Regions from separate parts of the Cytobacillus spartinae genome, predicted to be linked through region 1. Evidence: riboswitches for the same ligand, from Rfam matches in the RefSeq annotation. Region 1 holds a riboswitch; each other region holds the start of a gene.
The links. A riboswitch is a leader RNA that binds a small molecule or an ion and turns the genes downstream of it on or off. The one in region 1 is predicted to bind cyclic di-GMP.

Region 2: it holds a riboswitch for cyclic di-GMP, as region 1 does, so the genes downstream of both, ACFYKX_RS25875 (hypothetical protein) here and ACFYKX_RS03160 (DUF192 domain-containing protein) in region 1, are expected to answer to the same signal.
Region 3: it holds a riboswitch for cyclic di-GMP, as region 1 does, so the genes downstream of both, ACFYKX_RS14040 (anti-repressor SinI family protein) here and ACFYKX_RS03160 (DUF192 domain-containing protein) in region 1, are expected to answer to the same signal.
Region 4: it holds a riboswitch for cyclic di-GMP, as region 1 does, so the genes downstream of both, ACFYKX_RS13615 (HD-GYP domain-containing protein) here and ACFYKX_RS03160 (DUF192 domain-containing protein) in region 1, are expected to answer to the same signal.

What each region holds. Positions count from the first base shown of each region.
Region 1 is NZ_JBIACK010000001.1:640,967-645,836, reverse strand. It holds gene ACFYKX_RS03175 (ABC transporter ATP-binding protein) at 1-147, shown strand, start outside; gene ACFYKX_RS03170 (DUF6449 domain-containing protein) at 122-2,101, shown strand; gene ACFYKX_RS03165 (RNA polymerase sigma factor) at 2,138-2,671, shown strand; cyclic di-GMP riboswitch class I at 3,036-3,124, shown strand; gene ACFYKX_RS03160 (DUF192 domain-containing protein) at 3,192-3,587, shown strand; gene ACFYKX_RS03155 (Flp family type IVb pilin) at 3,584-3,763, shown strand; gene ACFYKX_RS03150 (A24 family peptidase) at 3,860-4,378, shown strand; gene ACFYKX_RS03145 (TadE/TadG family type IV pilus assembly protein) at 4,375-4,758, shown strand; gene ACFYKX_RS03140 (pilus assembly protein TadG-related protein) at 4,773-4,870, shown strand, end outside.
Region 2 is NZ_JBIACK010000022.1:35,913-40,782, forward strand. It holds gene ACFYKX_RS25870 (TrlF family AAA-like ATPase) at 1-1,895, shown strand, start outside; cyclic di-GMP riboswitch class I at 2,016-2,098, shown strand; gene ACFYKX_RS25875 (hypothetical protein) at 2,173-4,617, shown strand; gene ACFYKX_RS25880 (hypothetical protein) at 4,577-4,870, shown strand, end outside.
Region 3 is NZ_JBIACK010000006.1:177,189-182,058, forward strand. It holds gene ACFYKX_RS14030 (hypothetical protein) at 1-750, opposite strand, end outside; gene ACFYKX_RS14035 (hypothetical protein) at 1,007-1,690, shown strand; gene ACFYKX_RS14040 (anti-repressor SinI family protein) at 1,906-2,064, opposite strand; cyclic di-GMP riboswitch class I at 2,094-2,179, opposite strand; gene ACFYKX_RS14045 (CBS domain-containing protein) at 2,466-3,182, opposite strand; gene ACFYKX_RS14050 (hypothetical protein) at 3,249-4,367, opposite strand.
Region 4 is NZ_JBIACK010000006.1:78,357-83,226, reverse strand. It holds one part of gene ACFYKX_RS13625 (IS3 family transposase) at 1-496, opposite strand, end outside; one part of gene ACFYKX_RS13625 (IS3 family transposase) at 496-868, opposite strand; gene ACFYKX_RS13620 (GNAT family N-acetyltransferase) at 1,318-1,827, shown strand; cyclic di-GMP riboswitch class I at 1,928-2,009, shown strand; gene ACFYKX_RS13615 (HD-GYP domain-containing protein) at 2,089-3,087, shown strand; gene ACFYKX_RS13610 (S41 family peptidase) at 3,256-4,710, shown strand.

The DNA of each region.
Region 1 (4,870 bases):
ATTGTCAGAGGGAACGAAGCCGATATCAGAACTAGAGTGAAAGAATACGAACCTGTCATATTTGATATCCTCCCACTAACGTTAGAAGAAATTTTTATTTATGAAATGGAGGATGTTGGCTATGCAATCAAAAATATCCTTGATTAAGAGCGAGTTTTTTAAACAGATTAGTAGAAATATTGGTTGGATCTCCATCATCTATTTTTTAACATTAGTATTTGCGATTCCACTGGATATTTTAATGACTGTTACAAATGAACATAAAGAATTTTGGGTTAAAGATAATTTATTTCAGTATAATGTGGGGCTTCAAATCATCTTAATGATCTCTATCCCTGTCTTGTTAGCAGTGTTTCTTTTCCGCTATTTACAAGTAAAACAAAGCTCAGATTTATACCATAGTTTACCCATCAAAAGAACACATATTTTCCATCAATATACATTAATTGGTTTATTGTTTCTGATCATCCCAGTTATTGCAACGGCCATCATTGTTCATTTTCAACATATAACATGGGATTTACAACCGTATTTTTCAGTAGGGGATATCTACTACTGGGCTGGGATTATGATCCTCATTAACATCATTGTTTATATGGGTGCTGTATTTATTGGGATGGTTACTGGTTTATCCATTGTACATGGCGCACTAACCTATATTTTCTTATTGCTACCATTAGGATTGCTTGTGTTAATCACTGCTAACTTACAGTACTTTTTGTATGGATTCCCACAAGACTACTTTTTAAATAGCAAGATGGAGTACTTCTCACCATTAGTTATTACTGAGCAATTAAATCATCAAAAAGTAGAGCCATTGGTCATTTGGCTGTATCTTATGGTTTCTATCGTCCTTTATGGATTATCTGTATTTCTATATAAAAAGAGAAAGCTTGAAGCTGTATCCCAGGCGCTTGTTTTTCCAATTTTACAACCTATTTTTAAATTTGGAACAACTTTTTGCTCCGCATTTTTAGTGGCATTATATCTTGGTGAAACACAAAATCAGTCTTTCGCTTGGTTAATAGCAGGGTACATTATTGGGTCATTTATTGGATATATCGTTGCTGAAATGGTCCTGCAAAAAACATGGAGAGTTTTTGGTAGTTTTAAAAGTTACTTCATTTATGTGGGTGCGTTAGCTATCATTCTTGTTGCTTTACACCTTGATGTTACGAAATACGAAGATAAAGTACCTGAACGATCAGAAATAAAAAGCGTTCACTTAAGTGAACATGCCTATTATTACTACAGTTCGGACTACCAAATCGATAAATTATCACTAGAAGAAGATCAAAACATCAAATTTGTCCAAGAATTTCATAAAGCAATCATTTCTAATAAAAATGATGTAGAAAATGAGTCGAGAAATGGAAGAGCATTTTTTGCTTATGAGCTTGAGAACGGCAAAAATCTCGTTCGTGAATATTATATTAACAAAGAATTATACAAAGAATTTATCAAGCCTATTCACGAGTCCATTGAGTATAAAGAAGCAAACAATGAGATTTTTCGCCTGAAAGAAGATGTTGAATTTATCAGCTTTAACCCTGCAGGTCCAACTGGTCGACATGCGGTTATTTCAGAACCAGAAGATATTAATGAAGTAATATCGATCTTAAAGGATGAAATCTACGCAGCATCTTATGATGAGATGTACAACAATAAAGGCTTCCAATCTCATATTTCTATGAAAATTGATGACCAACATGGAATGGACATCCTGTTTAAGCCTTCCTATAAAAAGTTAGAAGCTTGGCTGAAAGAAAAGGGATTGGCTGAAAAGGCAATGGTCGTTGAAGAGGACATTTCACATGCCTTAGTAGTAGAGGTAAGTAAACTAGAAATGGATAAGCCTGAGTACGCTTACTCCAATGAAGAGATTTTTAACAAAATGATGAAAAGCTCGGATGTGTTAGAGCTTAAGGATAGAAATGAATTGCAAATTGCTATGGATCAATCCATTGACTACTACATGGTAGAAAATGAAAGAAAAAAGAGGTATTTAGTCGCATTCTATTTTAAAAACGAAAACTACCCAGTTATACGCTCATTTGAAGATGAGTTTGCACCTGATTTTGTAAAACAATTTTTTCAATAAAATATAAAGAAAAGGTTTAGAAGGGAGGGAGCAGGTTTGGCTGAAAATCGTATGACTATGGATATAGAAGAAATTTGTTCATTGTATAGTCAACGTCTGTTTCATGTTGCTTATAGTATAACAAGAGATCACCATCATGCTCAGGACGTGGTTCAAGATACGTTTATTAAAGCGTATCAAAAATTAGATACTCTGGAGGATCACAGCAAAGTTGGAGCTTGGCTATCATCAATCGCTACTAGAACGGCCATCGATTATGTAAGAAAAGAAAAGCGTAAGAGTGAAGTTTTCTTAGAAAATTCTATAGTAGAATCAAATCAGCTACATTTTAGTTCAAGCCAGGATGTTGAAAAAGAGGTCGAATTAGCGCTTTTTGAGGAAGAAATACAGCATGTAATTAACAACTTATCTACGGACCAGAAAAATGTCTTCCTGCTCAAAATAAAGGCCGGACTAAAGGAAAAAGAAATCGCGGAAAAACTTAAGCTTAAACAAGGTACGGTAAAAACCAATTTATATCGAGCAAAGAGACATTTAAAGTCAATGATGGTGGAGAGGAGTTTGGCATAATATATTTAGAGATCAACTCGATGAGAGTTGGTCTTTTTAATATGTTCATTCTTCCAATATTTGAGAGATAGTATGTTTGTCCCAGAGGAAATAAAGTCAATTTTTTAACAAATAGAGCTTTGGTTATACCCATTTAAAAGGTTAATAAAAACGTCATATTTCGCAGAATATATACATCTATTAGCACTAGTTTTTTTAAAAAACCAGGAAATATTACAGGGGTCACTCTGTCTTAATAGGACTATAGAAGTATATATTTGCTGAATTTTCTAAAAATAAATAAGTCAAAAGCCGGATTGTCGATTTGTGTTGGTAAATTTATCATTTAGTTAAGAGATCAGTCGGATAAATAAAAAAAGCTGAATCTCGATAAAGGCAAAACTGATGAAAGTCAGTGACGCAAAGCTACAGGGGCTAAGGTGCAATCTAGCACTAGGCCAGCCAGTTACCGAAAGATTTAGGGAGTAGTCTGTCTACTTTTCACTAAACCCCCTTTCGGTAAAGGCAGGGGTTATTTTTGTTGGAGAAAAGAGGTGAAAAAGTAATGAGACTAATGAACCTGGTGAACGATCAGCAAATCGCGAATCGCGTAGGACAAGCATACAGCTTCCACAAGAGGCTAGTCGGGCTAATGTTTACAAAATCGCTAGCACCAGGGAATGGTCTACATATTAAACCCTGCCGTTCCATTCATACTTTCTTTATGAATTACCCAATTGATGTGTTGTTTTTATCTGAAGAAAATGAAGTGATCGCATGCTTCGAACATTTTTCACCGCGAAAGATCGGAAAAGTAATCCACCGTGCAAGTTCTGTAGTAGAACTTCCAGCAGGAACGATTGAGAAAACAAACACCAAAGTAGGACATAAAGTGCAATTCAAAAAAAATGATGAAAAGGGAGCGAATTTAACATGATGAACAAATTAAAAGGACTAGTAGTAGAAGAGCAAGGTCAAGGGATGACTGAGTACGGATTAGTATTAGGAGTTATTGCAGTTGGTGTGGTAGCTACACTAGTTTTATTAAAAGAACAAATTCAGGCAATGTTTGATGAAGTATTGACTAGCGTCTCAACACGTGACGATTCATAAAAAATAGAAGAAGGTCTTGCGTTAATTAACGTAAGGCCTTTTTTAAAAGGTAGAATGCATTCACAGTGAGATTCTCTTATAAAGTGAGGGATCCTTATGATTTTTGATAGCTTGTTAATCCTCGTATTACTCATTTGTCTGATAACGGACATCAAATCTAGAAAAATATATAATAAGGTCATTTTTCCAGCTCTAATAGTAGCAATAATCTTACACGCCTTTGCCCCATTTGGTTCAGGGATCTTATTTTCTTTAACAGGCTTTGGGGTGGGTTTAGCCCTATTGTTAATTCCCTATTTAATGGGTGGAATGGGTGCTGGAGACGTGAAGCTTTTAGCTCTAGTCGGGGCTTTAAAAGGAGCTATGTTTGTAATGACCACTGGCATTTACATGGCAATAATAGGAGCCCTTATTGCACTATTCGTTATCATGTTTAGAAAAGGTGCTCTAAGACGTCTTAAATCGATTGTATATACTGTTTCCAGTTACAAACATGGGATTAAGATACCACTTGCTCTAGATAAAGATGCACTACAAACAACTTATCCTTATGGTGTAGCAATTGCTGGTGGAGCATTCATGAGTTTACTAGCAAAAGGGTGGTTGATTTTATGATAAAAGACGAAAAAGGTCAGTCCCTAGTAGAAATGGCACTTTTACTACCATTATTGTTACTATTGTTGACTGGTATTTTTGACTTTGGGAGAATTTTATACTCTTATACGCATCTTCATTTAGCAACACAAGAAACGGTTCGGTTAGGTGGTTTAGGGAAAAATGATGCTGAAATCTCTGAGTTTGCTAGAAATTATATTCACTTAGGAAACCCTAACTTACTACAGATAACCATCTCTCCAAACGACACAAATCGTCAGTCTGGTGAATATATGACAGTGACATTGGATTACCCAGTTGATATCATCACTCCGTTTGTTTCAACTTTTTTTCCTACTCCTTTTATATTGTCTACCGAATCTACGATAAGAGTGGAATGAGAGGAGTTTTACACATGAAGAAACTCTTAAGGCAATTGATTCGAAGAGAAGAAGGGAACGTTATCTTACTAGTGTCTTTGTCATTTATGGGCTTATTAGTGATGGTAGGTCT
Region 2 (4,870 bases), on a different contig from region 1:
CGGATTACAATATTATTAATTCAATTAAATTTCTTGATAGCAACGAGTTTACTTCTACAGAGATCAAGTTGAATTCTGGATTGAACACAATAATTGGAGGTAAATCTTCTGGTAAATCGCTACTTCTATACAAAATAGCACAAGCAATTTCTACAGATGAATTAGAAACTCGGATGATGGATGATAATTGGAAGAATCCATATTCATCCAGTTTTATAGAAGGTTTAAAATTTCAAGTTAACTGGAGAAATGGAGATTCTTCTAATAATTTTTCTGAAAGTAAAGGTAAAGTTACATATATTCCACAAATGTATATAAATTCTTTATCAGAGGAAACAGCTAATAAAGATCTACAGAAAAAGATTGTAGAAATTTTAATGCAAAATGAAGCTCATTCGAGGTTCTTCACAGAAAAACGAGAGCAAATAAAAAATTTCTCTAAAGAAATCAAATTTGATATTGGACGATTATTTGAGAAAATTCAGGATTTAATTACAAATGAAGAAAAAATCAAAAGTGAAGGAAATAAAGAGGCACTCCAAAAAGAATATGACAAACTTCAAAAACTGATAGATGAGAGAATTAAATCTTCCAACATATCACCAAAGGGTGAATTGGAAATGAAACAATTCGAAAACGAAAAGAAAGAAATTCAGAATTTAATCAGAGAAAATATTCAAAATAACGAAAAAGGCATAACTGCTTCAAGAGAATTAAATTCTTTGGTTTCATATTTTAATAGTAGTATAAAGGACTTATCTATAGGGTTACCTCATGAATATTTAGAGCTTACGGATAAGTTAAGTATTCAAGTAAATAAGGCTTTTGTGAATACGCTAAATGAATTTGATATTAAGAGTAAAGCATATTTAGAGTGGAAAAAACTTCAGGATGAAAAGATTGTGTCAATTGAAGAAAAGCTAAAGCCATATCAAGACAAATTAAAAGGTTTATCAGATATATCTCAGTATCAACAAAGTTTAAGTGAACAAGAAAAATTAATAAAGCAATTAGAGATATATGAGGGAACAAACAAGGAACTGAAGATTACTATTAACCAGATAAAAGAAGGGATATATTATACTTTTGAAAAATATTTAGAAATTCTATTAGAAATAAAGAACTATTTTGATGACAAAAATGAGTTCTCAAATTTGATTCTTAAAACTGATATTATCTTTGAAAATACGAAATTTGAGGAAAGCTTCTTATCGTTATTTAATAGGAGGGGAAAGATAAGTAACTTATTTCCAAATACAGAAGGTTTATTACTTTTTGATGAGAATGACCAATTTATATTTGAAATCGAGAATTATCTTGATAAATTGAAACATATTTGTGATTCGATTATAGAAACTGATGAGTCGAAATTAAAACTTCGAAAATCATTTACAAAACAAGATGCCGTAGAGCATTTGTTTAATACAGGACAGACAAAAATTGTTTTTGATTTCCTAAAGGACGGAGATAGTTTAAATCAAATGTCGCCGGGCAAACGAGGTTTAGTGCTTTTAGAGTTATTCTTAGAAATGAGTGATGAGAAGCACCCTATCTTGATTGATCAGCCAGAGGATAATCTAGATAACAGAACAATTAGCAAGGATCTTGTTGATATATTGAAGAGAAAAAAAGATACAAGACAAATCATAATTGTAACTCATAATGCAAATTTAGTAGTATTAACAGATTCGGAAAATGTAATCGTAGCAAATCAAGATGGCCAGCTTATAGAAAATGCCAATCATAGATTTGAATATTTGACTGGTGGAATAGAATGTGATTTTAAGGAACATGATATTAGAATCGACGGTAAAGGTATAAAAACACATGTTTGTGAAATACTTGAAGGTGGGAAAGAAGCCTTTGAAATACGGGAAAAGAAATATGGTTTTTAGTAGAAAATATATAATTCTCAATGCAGTAAAGGAAGCAATATTAGATGTTTATTTTTTACAGCCACTATCCAATTCATAATATTTATAGTAACATTTTAGTAGGAATTAATTACTATAAAATTTCAATAATGGCAAACTACTTGAAAAAGTAGGACGCAAAACTAAAGGGGCTAATTCTGTGGAAATGCCAGCCAGTTGCAATTAATAAATTGAAACGCCCTTTTCTATGGGCGTTATTTTTTTACTATAACGAAAATACAAGAATAGAGGGAATTACATGGTCGTCTCAGTTGTAAGTAATCAATTTTATCAAGGAGAAGTTTCGATATATGAATCTGGAGATGTGTTTAATTTTTCTAACAAATCTATTGTAGGGACAAAAAGTTTTTATATTACGAACCAAGGAAGAGTCTTTGCTCACGATACAGGGGGGATTTTTGGTGAGGAACAATGTAAAGTCTATATAGGAAATATAGAGATTTCATTTAATGAGAATAATATTACATTATCAAATAGGGAAGTCGGAGCATTTTCATTTAATGTAACCTTATCTGATCAGGAATTTATTAATGTTTACGAAAAACTTCCTCAAAATAAACTAGTGAGTAAGAGTAATAGTAAAATATATAGTATTTGTAAATATAGAATTGGAAATGGAAAATTTGGAGATTATTTTACCTTTACAGATAATATTAAAATAGAGAAAAACAAACTTAAATTTTCTAAAGATTATTATATTGATGAAATTCCTTTTTATCGTATTAAGAGCATTGAGGATAAGGGCAAGTATATTACAATCTGTGGGGTCTTTTCTTTAAGAAATTCAACTATATATGAATTAAAGCTATATACTTTTGATGAAAAGTTTAAAAAAGAGGTTATAAATAATGTGAAGAATTATAATCAGAATATATTTAATCTAGTTGGAGACGTTTCTGAAATCTTTATGACTAGTTTAACGGCGACTATTTCTGATAGATTTGTTACTGATAAAAGTATTGCAATTTGTTTTGACTCTAACACTATTTACCTAGTAGATGAACTTGAAAAGGAATGTTTAGTTACACTTAAAAGTTCTAAGGCAAAATCTTATTATAGTAAAATTGACAATAAAATAGTGTTTGAATATGAAAATACTATTTATCAGTTGAGTATCTATGACGGTAGTAGTCTTAAAGAATATTTAGAGAAAAACTATATAAAAAACAGTAATAAATTGTTATGTAGAATGGGTAAATTAAGTGGTGTTTTAGATGGTGAATCCTTTAAAGGTGAAGAAGTAAGCATCATTTCAGAAGATTCAAAGGTCAAGTTTTATTTGAAAAGTAATTTTAAACTTCTAAATACGTTAGATATTAAAAAAATGGAAGTTCAAATAGATAGCAATAATGTCTTTATGATATCTAGAAATCAAATAGCTTTATTGAAAGTATTTGTAAAAAGTCATATAAAAGAGTTTTTTGCACAACAGAACAGTAGTTCATATATATTTGGGTACACTTCCAAGGATGAACCATTCTTTATCAAACAAGATGAAGACAAAATTTTGTTATCACAAAGCCCTTCTACAATTCATTATAAATATTTTAATGAAGAAATTACTGACATATCTATAATAAATTATGGAGAAAAGGACTCAATCTTTTCGGAAATTCAAATTACAACAATAGATGATAAGAAAAATTTAGTTATTAATGTCCCAAACACAATAATAAAAGATTTAATCTATAAAACTTACTATTATTCGAAAAACAAGTCATTGGAAATGATACCAGCAGAACAGATGTATTTGAGTTATAGCCGCCAAGTTAATGATTATATACTCTTTCATTACTTTGGGCAGATTTTTGCAATGTATCATGGTTTTAAAGAAATACAGAAAAGTGAAAAGAATATTGATTTAAAGAATGGGAAAATCATAAATTATTTATATTATTCTATACAAGCACTAAAAAAACATTTTGATACTGTATCAATATACCTTCCCTCTACGTTGGCAAATGAGGATGCAAATATTCTAAGAGATCAGTCAGTACATATACCTTATAAGAGTTTACAGCGTAATTTAATGAGCTTAACTAGCCAAATTAATCGTTCATTAAATGAGATTGAAAATTCAATTGCATCAGTTTCTTTTGTTCTAATTCCAAGGGAAGATTATACAAAAATAATTGACAAGAGAACAAAAGATGGGTATAAATTAGCAACTGGTATGGGAGTATTAGGATTTATGGCTACAGCTTTAAGTGGTGGTCTTGCTGCACCTTTCTTTCTTAGTGGAATTTTAACAGGTATTAATACAAGGTATTCTGATTCTTATGCAAAAGAGCAAGAGAAGATTAGAGAAAACAATGAAAAAAATAGAATAAGCTTTAGTGTTGATAAGATGACCGATTCTCTTGAACATCTTATTCAAACACTATTACCATATTATATTAATGAGACAAACAACTCTGTTTATCAAACATTCCAACAGCTTCATCAAATATATAAACCGCAACTTGAATCAAAAGAAGTTCAAAAGGAATTGTTTAATAAAATTACACAGTATTACACATATAAGCAATTACCGATTGACGATTCTGTTACAATAAAGAAAAAGGAATTAGTTGAATTAACACATCAAACAGTTAATTTAAGTAACCAATATCTAGAAAACTTTCAGAAGGAGGTAACGGGAAATGTTCCAAAATCCCTTCAGACAACAGCAACAATCAAATGATCCATTTGAAAACATGGGTAAAGTTGAGGAAATTCAATTAAGTGGAGGATCTGAAAATAATCCATTTACTAATCAGCAGAATCTTAATAACGTTAGTGAAAATAATTTAGTTGGTACACACGATGTTAATCCACATTATGTTCAAGATTATACAAGAAATGACGGTACTCATGTTGATGGTTATTGGAGAGATGGAGATGGAAATACTCACCATGACCTAACTGCTAGTGAAGGCGGAGGTTATGAGAGAACA
Region 3 (4,870 bases), on a different contig from region 1:
AGACATAGCACTTACGAATAACTTGTCTGAAACATCAGCACCGTTGTTTGCAGCTTCATTTACTAAGTATTCAACGTTTCCTAAATAACCAGCTGCTTGGTCCACATTATTATCTTTTAACGCTTTTGCAGCACGATCAATTTGCATTTTGATAGAAACTGGATATAATAGTTCCTTCTGAAGGTCCTCAGCTGTTTCTTTATAGAAATCTCTAAACTCTTCACGAGTTGTTACACCATATACACGGTCAAGCATAAATGAATTCTTCTTAATTTCCCATGAAACTTCATGGTATAATTTTTCCGTTTGATCATCCATTTGACCTTTGTCAAACTTAGCTTTAAGCTCAACGTATTTCTTTTGAATTTTCAATCCTGAAGATACAGCATCAATGTAAGCAACTGAACGTTTTAAGTATGTAGAAACGTTAGCGTCTAATCTAGCTTGTAGAACTTCTTTTTCTTTACCTTTTAATGTAGATACAAGTTTTGTAGCATCTGCTAAAGCTTTCTTTGTATCATTATGTAATTTCATATTTGGATATCCTACTAGGTTGTTAGGATATACATTCTTACGGTGCTCGATTGAAACTTCCCATTTTAACGCACCAGCAAGTTTTTCAGCTTTTACAACCGCTTTTTCTGCTTCTGTTACAGATGCCGCATCTGCAGAGTTTGATACAGCAAACACAGATGATGCAACAGCAGCAGCCATTACAGTTTTAGTAAGAATACGTTTTTTCTTAGTCATTTTGACACTCCTTTTGTTTAATAATGGCAAATAATTATATAAAAATATTATTTGTATAACACAAACATACATAGATAAATATTACCATCTTAGGTCTTTTTACACAATATTTTTTAAAAAATTTACCATTTTTGTCGTATTTTAATATTATCTGCTGATTTTCACATACAATTTTGTTGAATCTTGTAATCTAGTAATGACAGGACTAAAAAATACGTGGTAACATTAATTTACATTGGAAGAAAAGAGGATTAAAATGAAGCGGCTTGGACTTTTCAGTATAATAATATTAGTCATAGTAGTAATTTTTATTGGCAACTATACATGGAACAAAAAAGTAGAAACGACTGTAAAAAAAGCAGAGGAAGTAATAAATAATCCAACGAAAAAACAGACAAATGATAGTAGTAGCGCAAATTTCTCAAGTTCATCGAAAAATGAAGATGCTGAAGCCCAAGTAAACGATGAAAGTGGCGAAGAGGCAGGAGATAGTACTGTTTCTACCAAAAATCAAGATGGTTCAACTAAACAAAATTCAACACAATCTGGATCTACTAATACTAGCAATAGTAGCGAATCAAGTTCAACAGAAGAGGATAAGCCTAAAAGCGTAGACGAGATTAAAGCTAAATATAACGCTCTCTTTACAGAATTAGAAGTTCAAGAAACGAGTAAAGTTGATCAGCTGGTAGTAGAGGCAAAAGCAGAGTTTGTTAGTAACAAGTTGCCTAAAGGTGACCTAATTGCGAAGTATCAAGAGGTTGCAAATCTAATGGAACAAAATGCTGATAGAACTTTTAATATTATCTATCAACAGCTCGAGTATGATTTAGAGATAAATGGTCATAGCCTAAATGAAGCACAAGAGTTTCGCCAAACCTATAATGCAAAAAAACAAGAAAGACTATCCCGAGTAGTCAATCAACTTAAAGATTTTTAATTGCACTAGTGACTTAATCCTAGAACACAAGCACAATTACAAAATATTGATAAGGCTTCCACATTATCTTCACCTCTATTTCTGGAAATTGAATGAAGCATAAAGAATAAGCTTCATCGAGAAAAGCCAAAAAGAGATATCGTAAAAAATCTATTAAAAACAGGAGAGCAAATGCTCTCCTTACTTTAATTACATTTATATGTTTTCTTAGATGGCTAAATCACTGCACGACATTCATATGAAGAATTGGAAAATTCCACGTCACCCCTTTTCTCCAGGAATTCTCTAATCTCATTCATGTCAATGCCCATTGTTTTTGCTTCCTTAATCAGTTGGATCCACTCCGAGTCAAGCTTTTCGTTCACTTTTCTCATTATTCTCCCCCTAAAATACTTTTCGTATTCCAGGCAACCCAGCCATCCTAGTACCCCTTACCTTAGACCTGTGGTTTTGCGTCCTCACTTTTCAATGAGTTTGCCTTTTACTGTCTAATATTATAATTAGTAGTTCACAGGGATATTTTACTATTAACATGTTGCAAAACTTGTCACTTTGCGAAAAGATACATAATTTTCTAAATATTTTTTCCCTTAAAAAGCGACAATTTTTACGGAATCCTTTAGAATACGGTTTATGAAATATTTAATAGTTGTTGTGAATCGAGGGGCTAGGAAGGGGAAAGAAGTACCTAGCCCCCTTATATACAACAAAAACCAAGTGTTATTTTTTAAAAAACTCACACCAAAAATTAGAACCTTCAAGTATATTAAAACTTCTACTCAACTGTATAATCTATTTCTATAAGATCCCATGCAGTAATTAACCCTAGTGGAGCTTCATGTTTTTTTCCGTTTTCCGTAATTATGACTGCTTCTAATTCTTTTTTATCCTTATGTGCATTTTCAAATATTTCTTCAACTTCAAAGATATTAATTGATTTTGGAACAAATGCAATTGGATGCTCTACTTCGTACTCTAAAATATCTGAAACCTTTATACAATCAAGCTTGACTATATTCTCTGCTACATTAATAGCCATCCATTTGACAATTGCTCCTGTCGTGAGGAGCCCAATACACTCCTTGTTTCGATAGATTGGGTATTGCGAGTAAGAATGCTCTTTAATACCCTGAATGACCTTTAAGATACTATCTTCATAGTTATAGAAAATAACTTCTTTTGTTGCAATAGATGTCGCATAATTAGGTCCGTTAAGTACCCTTGCAATTTTTTCAATATGTTCTACCACTTTAATGTTTGGTTCCGCTATGTAATATCCAATATCAACCTTATCATGAACAATTGCATTCCTTAACTTTGCATATTGCTCAAGGTCACTTTTATACGTTTCAATTGCTTGGTGATGCTTCGCACCAACCTTTACTAGCACGGAAAAACGGTCATCTCTAATCTTCACTATTTTCTTTAATGCGTCATGTATTTGATTAAAACTTACCTCAAATCTTTCTGATAATAGCTGTTCCGTAATCATGTGAGTCCCCTCTTTATCTTCTTATAATTTCTCTTACCTCTTTATGAACAATTCTACATGGCTCACCTAGATTTTCTCTTCCAATTCCCCTTCTTCATTAACAGGGATAATACTTCTTTTTACTAACATAAGACTATCTTCTTTAGTCTTTTTATATTCTAGTTCTACTATATAAGAAGGGAGATCAAACGCAGAAAACATTAAGGCAATTTCATAACCCTTATCTTCTTTAGATAGCCAATCTGGTTTTACAGGGAGATGTACCGCAAGCCCTTTCCCATGTTGTTCCCATTCTTTTACAAAACCATTGAACTGACTTTCTTCAAAGTTAATGATTGTTCTTGTTAGATGGATTCCTCCATTATATAATTCTTTTCTCCTTCCTTGTTTTACCAACCTAATGATTCTAACATTTATATGATTTACAGGGATCTCAATAAATAACGTTAGAGTTTGTCCCTCAGAATAGTAGTTACCTTTCAACATGTTAGTAGGAGATGTTTGGTATGCCTGTCCCTCAAGTTCTGGGAAGTAGCCTATAAAGGCTAGGTGTGTGGACATCGGTAAAAACTGTGTAGCAAGGAGATCTTCTTCTTTATGTGCGTCTAACATATTTGATAACTTAGGTAAATCACTGATTCTATCAATATGACTAATTTGTCTAAGAATATTAAAAAAGTATAATAATATGATTATGGCTAAAATAGTGGAGATAATGATTAAAAACCCTTCTAAACCGAGCTCTACAACCAAACCTACATAAACGGACCAAATTAAGCATACAAAGAGGATTGTAAATAAACTTACTTTTGTCACAATATGGGTGAATAAGTCTGTTCCGCCTCTAATTTTACGAAATTGTCGGATATGCTGCGTCATCCTCTTAATCGTATTCTCTGTATTAATTCCTTCAAATGGAAGGTTAACCATGTCCCAGTATAATTCTCTCGTTTTCTCTAAACGATGTTGAAAACTCAAAGATATAAAGATAGATAAAAGACCTACCAGGGAGAGCACTCCTGCAGTGATACCAAATAAGATGGTAGCTGTTCGATCCTTATTAATAATACCTACATGAAAGGGCATATCTATAAAAGAAAAATTCCAAAATTGAATAGAAGCTCCTCCTAGTAATATGAAGGCAAAAAATGTGCCTAGGTATTTCTCTATATGTTTTTTAAACAACGCTTTAACCTCCAATATATGTAGACCATTCTTTCCCAACATTAACTCTCCCGAGATTCACATTTTTACTCATCTTCTCTCATAGTAATCCAAATCGTAACAATTTGTCTTTTAAACAAGTCTCTTTTTATTGAAAAAATATAAAATTGCTAACCTAATCTATCACACATTCACTCGAAAATTGACGTTCCCCTGTCGTAATTTATCGAGAACATTTCAAGTAAATACGTTCATTATTAAGTTATAATTAAGATAAGTAATATTTTGGAAGGGATGTTGATTATGCCATTAATTCATATGAAGGAAATCTTTACACCACTTAAATTAGTAGGGATCAAAATTTTTAAATGCGTAGAAGGACATACTTATATAAAGGTTTGGAACAACCCTCGAAGAAAAGTATTCTAACAGGGTCAACAAGTTCTTAGGGGTTATGCTAAACACCTTCTGCTTAAACGATAGAACGGCTAGATATGCCATAATACCAATAGCCCCTCCAACCG
Region 4 (4,870 bases), on a different contig from region 1:
ATATCTGTAAGCAATACTTTCCCTGGTTCCCCTTGGTTAAAGTTACGGTCGAGAAGGTTAGGGCAAGTGCGGTGCTCCTGGGTCGCCTTTGCCATCTTACGATATGGATTTGCCTTTCTAATCTTTGCTACCAAACCATACTTTTTCATGAGTCTTCTAATCTTCTTATGGTTCATGACAGCTGAATAATCATTTTCCATAATCATTTTTATTTGAAGGGCACCAACCTTCTCATTCTTAGAAGAGAAAATTGTTCTTATTAATTCAATATCCAGTTCATCTTGCTCATTTCGAATCTCCCTTGAAGGAGCAGCCTTAACCCAATCATAATAGCCACTTCGGCTTACACCAGCCAATTTACATAGATAAGTAATAGTGTCCTTCAATTGATGTTCCCTTACAGTCTTCTCAATCAGATAGAACTTTTCAGCTGGTGTTAGAATTGTTTCTTCTTCAACGCCTGCCTTTCTAGTTCTTCGAGCTTTTTTAGGAAGTCCACTTCAGCTTCAAGGAATTTTATTCTCGCTTCTGCTTTCTTTAATTTATCCTCCACAGAAAGGGTTCTTGAAGAAGGTCTCCCCGTACTTCCTTTCCCTCGGCGTTCCGTGAGGAAGCCTTCTTCTCCAAACCTTTCAAAAGTTTCCCTCCATCTTGAAAGACAACGTTTAGGTTGATCTTTGCCTATTATCTCAAGGTTGAACCCATTTTCAATAAAGATTTGGGAAGGACCTTTCCCTAATTTATATTCTTGTACTGCTTTTATCTTAAATTCAGCTTTGTAAGAAATAGATTTATCAGATGCATTGATTATATTTGGATTCTTCTCTAGTTCTTTAATTTGAAATTCTGTATATATATTCTTGGCCATGATAATCCCCCGTTTTACGTATGAATTCATTATAAACGGGATTTTCTAATTAGATATAAAAAACCCCGAATAAGGGGCACCTTTTTTAATGGTGTCCGTTATTCGGGGTATAGTTCATTAATTCAGCTTAAGTCGTTTTTTGTGGCGGAGTGGTCCCTATTTTGTCGAATAATCGATAAATCCTAAAATTAGAAGAAAAATCATGATATTCGAAGAAAAAATTAAATTTCGATTGATAAAGAACAATTTTCAACGAATAATTAAAAGTTTGATGTTTATTACGAACTTATTTCATAAATCTAGCAACTTAATTTCAAACAAAATAAAAACCCACACTAAAAAAGTACGGGTTTGGGCATACTTCAAGCCTCATCTTACAATTTTTTAAGATATAAGTCTATGAATTATTTTTTTCTCCCCTATAATGAGACTTCAGAGGAGATGATAGCATGTTTACGATTAAAACAAATCGACTTGGATTTTTGCCGATGACAGCTGAGTCCATTGAAGCAGCTTTGAGCGGTCCTGCGGAATTTGAACATACTAGTCAGGTTAAAATACCAGAAGACTTTGTAAACAGCATTTATAGAGACCGCGTTTTTCCCATCAGGCTACAAAAGATAACAGCTAACCCCAAACTTATCCCGTGGTATGGATTCATCGTTGAACTCGAATCAAATACAGTAGTAGGTACAATAGGCTTTAAATCCTTACCAAATGAAAATGGACTAGTTGAGATAGGTTATGGAATCCACCATACATTCAGCGGAAAAGGGTATGCAACGGAGATGGCTAAAGGGTTAATTAGCTGGGCTTTCAAACAGCCAGGTGTTAAAGGTATAACTGCAACAGACGTACAAAAAGATAACTTTGCATCTATAAAAATATTAGAAAAACTCGGAATGACCGTAACGAATCAAAAAGTGACATCCATTGATTTTATACTCTATAAAGAATAGGAATCAATTCCTACAAATTTTGACAAAGTTTTTATTACTTTAAAGCATAATTTCGTGTAAAATTAAACTATTCGAGTTACTAAATGTTTTAAATTTATATATAGGACAAAGGCAAACCTATCGAAAGGTAGGGACGCAAAGCCACGGGTCTAAGGTTTTTCTATGATCGCCGGGTTACCGAAACAGATGGATTCTTAAACTTTCCTCCTCCTTTTTCGGGAGGATTTTATATTTTCACTGTAAAAGAAAGAAGGTATAACAATGAGAATGATTCATATCGACTCATATGATTATGATACGATGCAGCTGGCAAAGCCTGTATATGATTCGAGACGAAGAATCTTATTAGCAGCAGGTCGGTCCATTCATCCTACATACTTACAAAAGATAAAAGAATTGAATATTCGGAGCTTAATTGTTGAAGATGCTGAATCAGCAGGGATTACGCTTGATGAGATGTTAGACATGCCAACTTGGATGGACGCTATTAAACTTGTAGAAGAAGTGTACACCGAGGTAAAAAGAAACAAAAGCATCTCTCAGATTACGGTCAAGCGTATTCAAGAGTTTGTGGGCAAACTTCTGATGGAGGTACGAAATCGTCCGATTATTGTCCTTATTCCATCGACGGCACTAACCCCTGAATTGATTCCATATGCACATGCTGTAAATGTTGCTCTTTTATCGGTTCAAGTCGGAACAAAATTGAACTATAATATGATTCAACTAAGAGATTTAGCGATTGGGGCCCTTTTACATGATATCGGTAAGGTGATTGGAAATGAGGAAAATCATCCAACAGAAGGGTTTGAGCTTTTACGAAAAACGAGAGAATTAAAGGTTCTCACGACACATGTTGCCTTTCAACATCATGAGTCATTAGACGGAAGTGGATATCCGAGAAGAATTAGAGGCGAAGAATTCCTTGAAGTTGGCCAGATCGGTGGAATTGCTAATCTTTATGAAAATCTAATTTCAAAGGAAAAATACCCTCCTCATTTGGCAATGGAAATGATTATGACGAAGTCTGAAAATACGTATAGTCATGCTGTTGTACAGGCGTTTTGTAATGGGGTTCCCACTTATCCACCGGGTACAAAAGTTAAGCTCAATAACGGACAAGTAGGCATTGTTTATAAAATTGACCAAAACCTACATAGACCAACTGTCCGCATACTATCAACCATGGAAGAAATCTCACTTGCTGATCAACCGACACTAATGATTCAGGAAGTAGACCAATCAATTGAAACTGTGTAGAAACTTAATTTTCCTCATAACTCGTCCCATGCAATCATATAGTAGACTAACAAAGACATCCCACCTTTGGAGATGTCTTTTTAAATAAATCGGTTGCTACATACGCAAAAATTAGAGAATGGTAGGATAGAAACAAAAGCATTGGCCGAACGAACGAGGGGGAAAATCATGAATCGGAAATGGATCGCTCTTTTAATGACAGGCTCTCTGTTAACAGGAGCAGGTGGGACATATACGTATATGAAGTGGAATATGGACGAGGAAACTCGTTCTCAGCTAGAAGAACATACAGAGGATCAGAATGTGGGTTCTTCAGAGAATATTAATCTAGAAGATTTAGATAAGGTTGGCAAAGCATATGAACTTATTTTAAGCAGCTATGTGGAACAGGTGGAGCAAGAGAAGCTTGTTGAAGGTGCCATTCAAGGGATGCTCTCTACTCTTGAAGATCCGTATTCTGTTTATATGGATAAGGAAACGGCCAAGCAATTTAATGAAACATTGGAATCTTCTTTTGAGGGCATCGGAGCAGAGGTAAGTACGGTGGATGGAAAAATTATTATTGTTGCGCCGTTCAAGGATTCTCCTGCAGAAAAGGCAGGGCTTAAGCCGAATGATGAAATTTTATCCGTAGATGGCGAAAGCGTTGAAGGGCTTGATTTATATGAAGCGACACTTAAAATTCGTGGAGAAAAGGGAACGAAGGTAAAGCTAGAAATTGCTCGTAAAGGCTTGTCCGATCCTCTGACCATTGAAGTAAAAAGAGATGAAATTCCTCAAATTACCGTGTACAGTGATCTTAAAAAGCAAAGCGGCAAAAATATCGGATATTTAGAGATTACTTCCTTCTCTGAAGAAACAGCTAAAGAGTTTAAAACCGAACTCAAACGCTTAGAGAAAAAGGGAATGGATGGGTTAATAATTGATGTTCGTGGAAATCCGGGCGGGCTTTTATCCAGTGTTGAAGAAATTTTAAAGGAGTTTGTATCCAAAGAAAAACCGTATGTACAAATTCAAAAACGAAATGGCGAGAAGATGCGTTATTTCTCCAATCTTGAAAAAGACAAAGAGTATCCTGTTGCGGTTCTCATTGACCAAGGAAGTGCATCGGCATCTGAGATCTTGGCTGGTGCGTTAAAAGAAGCGGAAGGATTCAAACTGATTGGGGAAAGAACGTTTGGAAAAGGTACGGTTCAACAAGCAGTTCCTATGGGGGATGGAAGTAACATTAAGCTCACGCTTTTTAAATGGCTAACACCTGATGGCAACTGGATTCATAGAGAGGGAATCGAGCCAAATATGGAAGTAACTCAGCCTGCTATTTATCATACTCATCCTTTACAGATTGAAGAGCCATTGAAGAAGGATATGAATAATGAGCAGGTAATGAATGCCCAACAAATGCTTGATGGTCTAGGTTTAGCCCCTGGCCGCGAGGATGGATATTTTAGTGAGTCAACAGAAGTGGCAGTAAGAGCATTTCAACAGCAAAATGGTTTGAAAGTTACTGGGATGATTGATTCTAAAACTGCTGCTGCGTTAGAACAAGCTGTTATTCAAGAAATGAGAAAAGAACAAAATGATCTTCAACTACAGACGGCTATACGATATTTGTCGAGATAGTTCTCTACAACTCTCACATGTCTTTATTTAAGCGTTTATTTCATGTATAATGAACATATGATATGAAGAGAAGTGCGCGAACACTTCTCCAGCAACCTCACCGTAAGGGTGGTGGTTGTATAATAAGCTTTATTTTTTACTTAAACCACCCCTTTGCTTC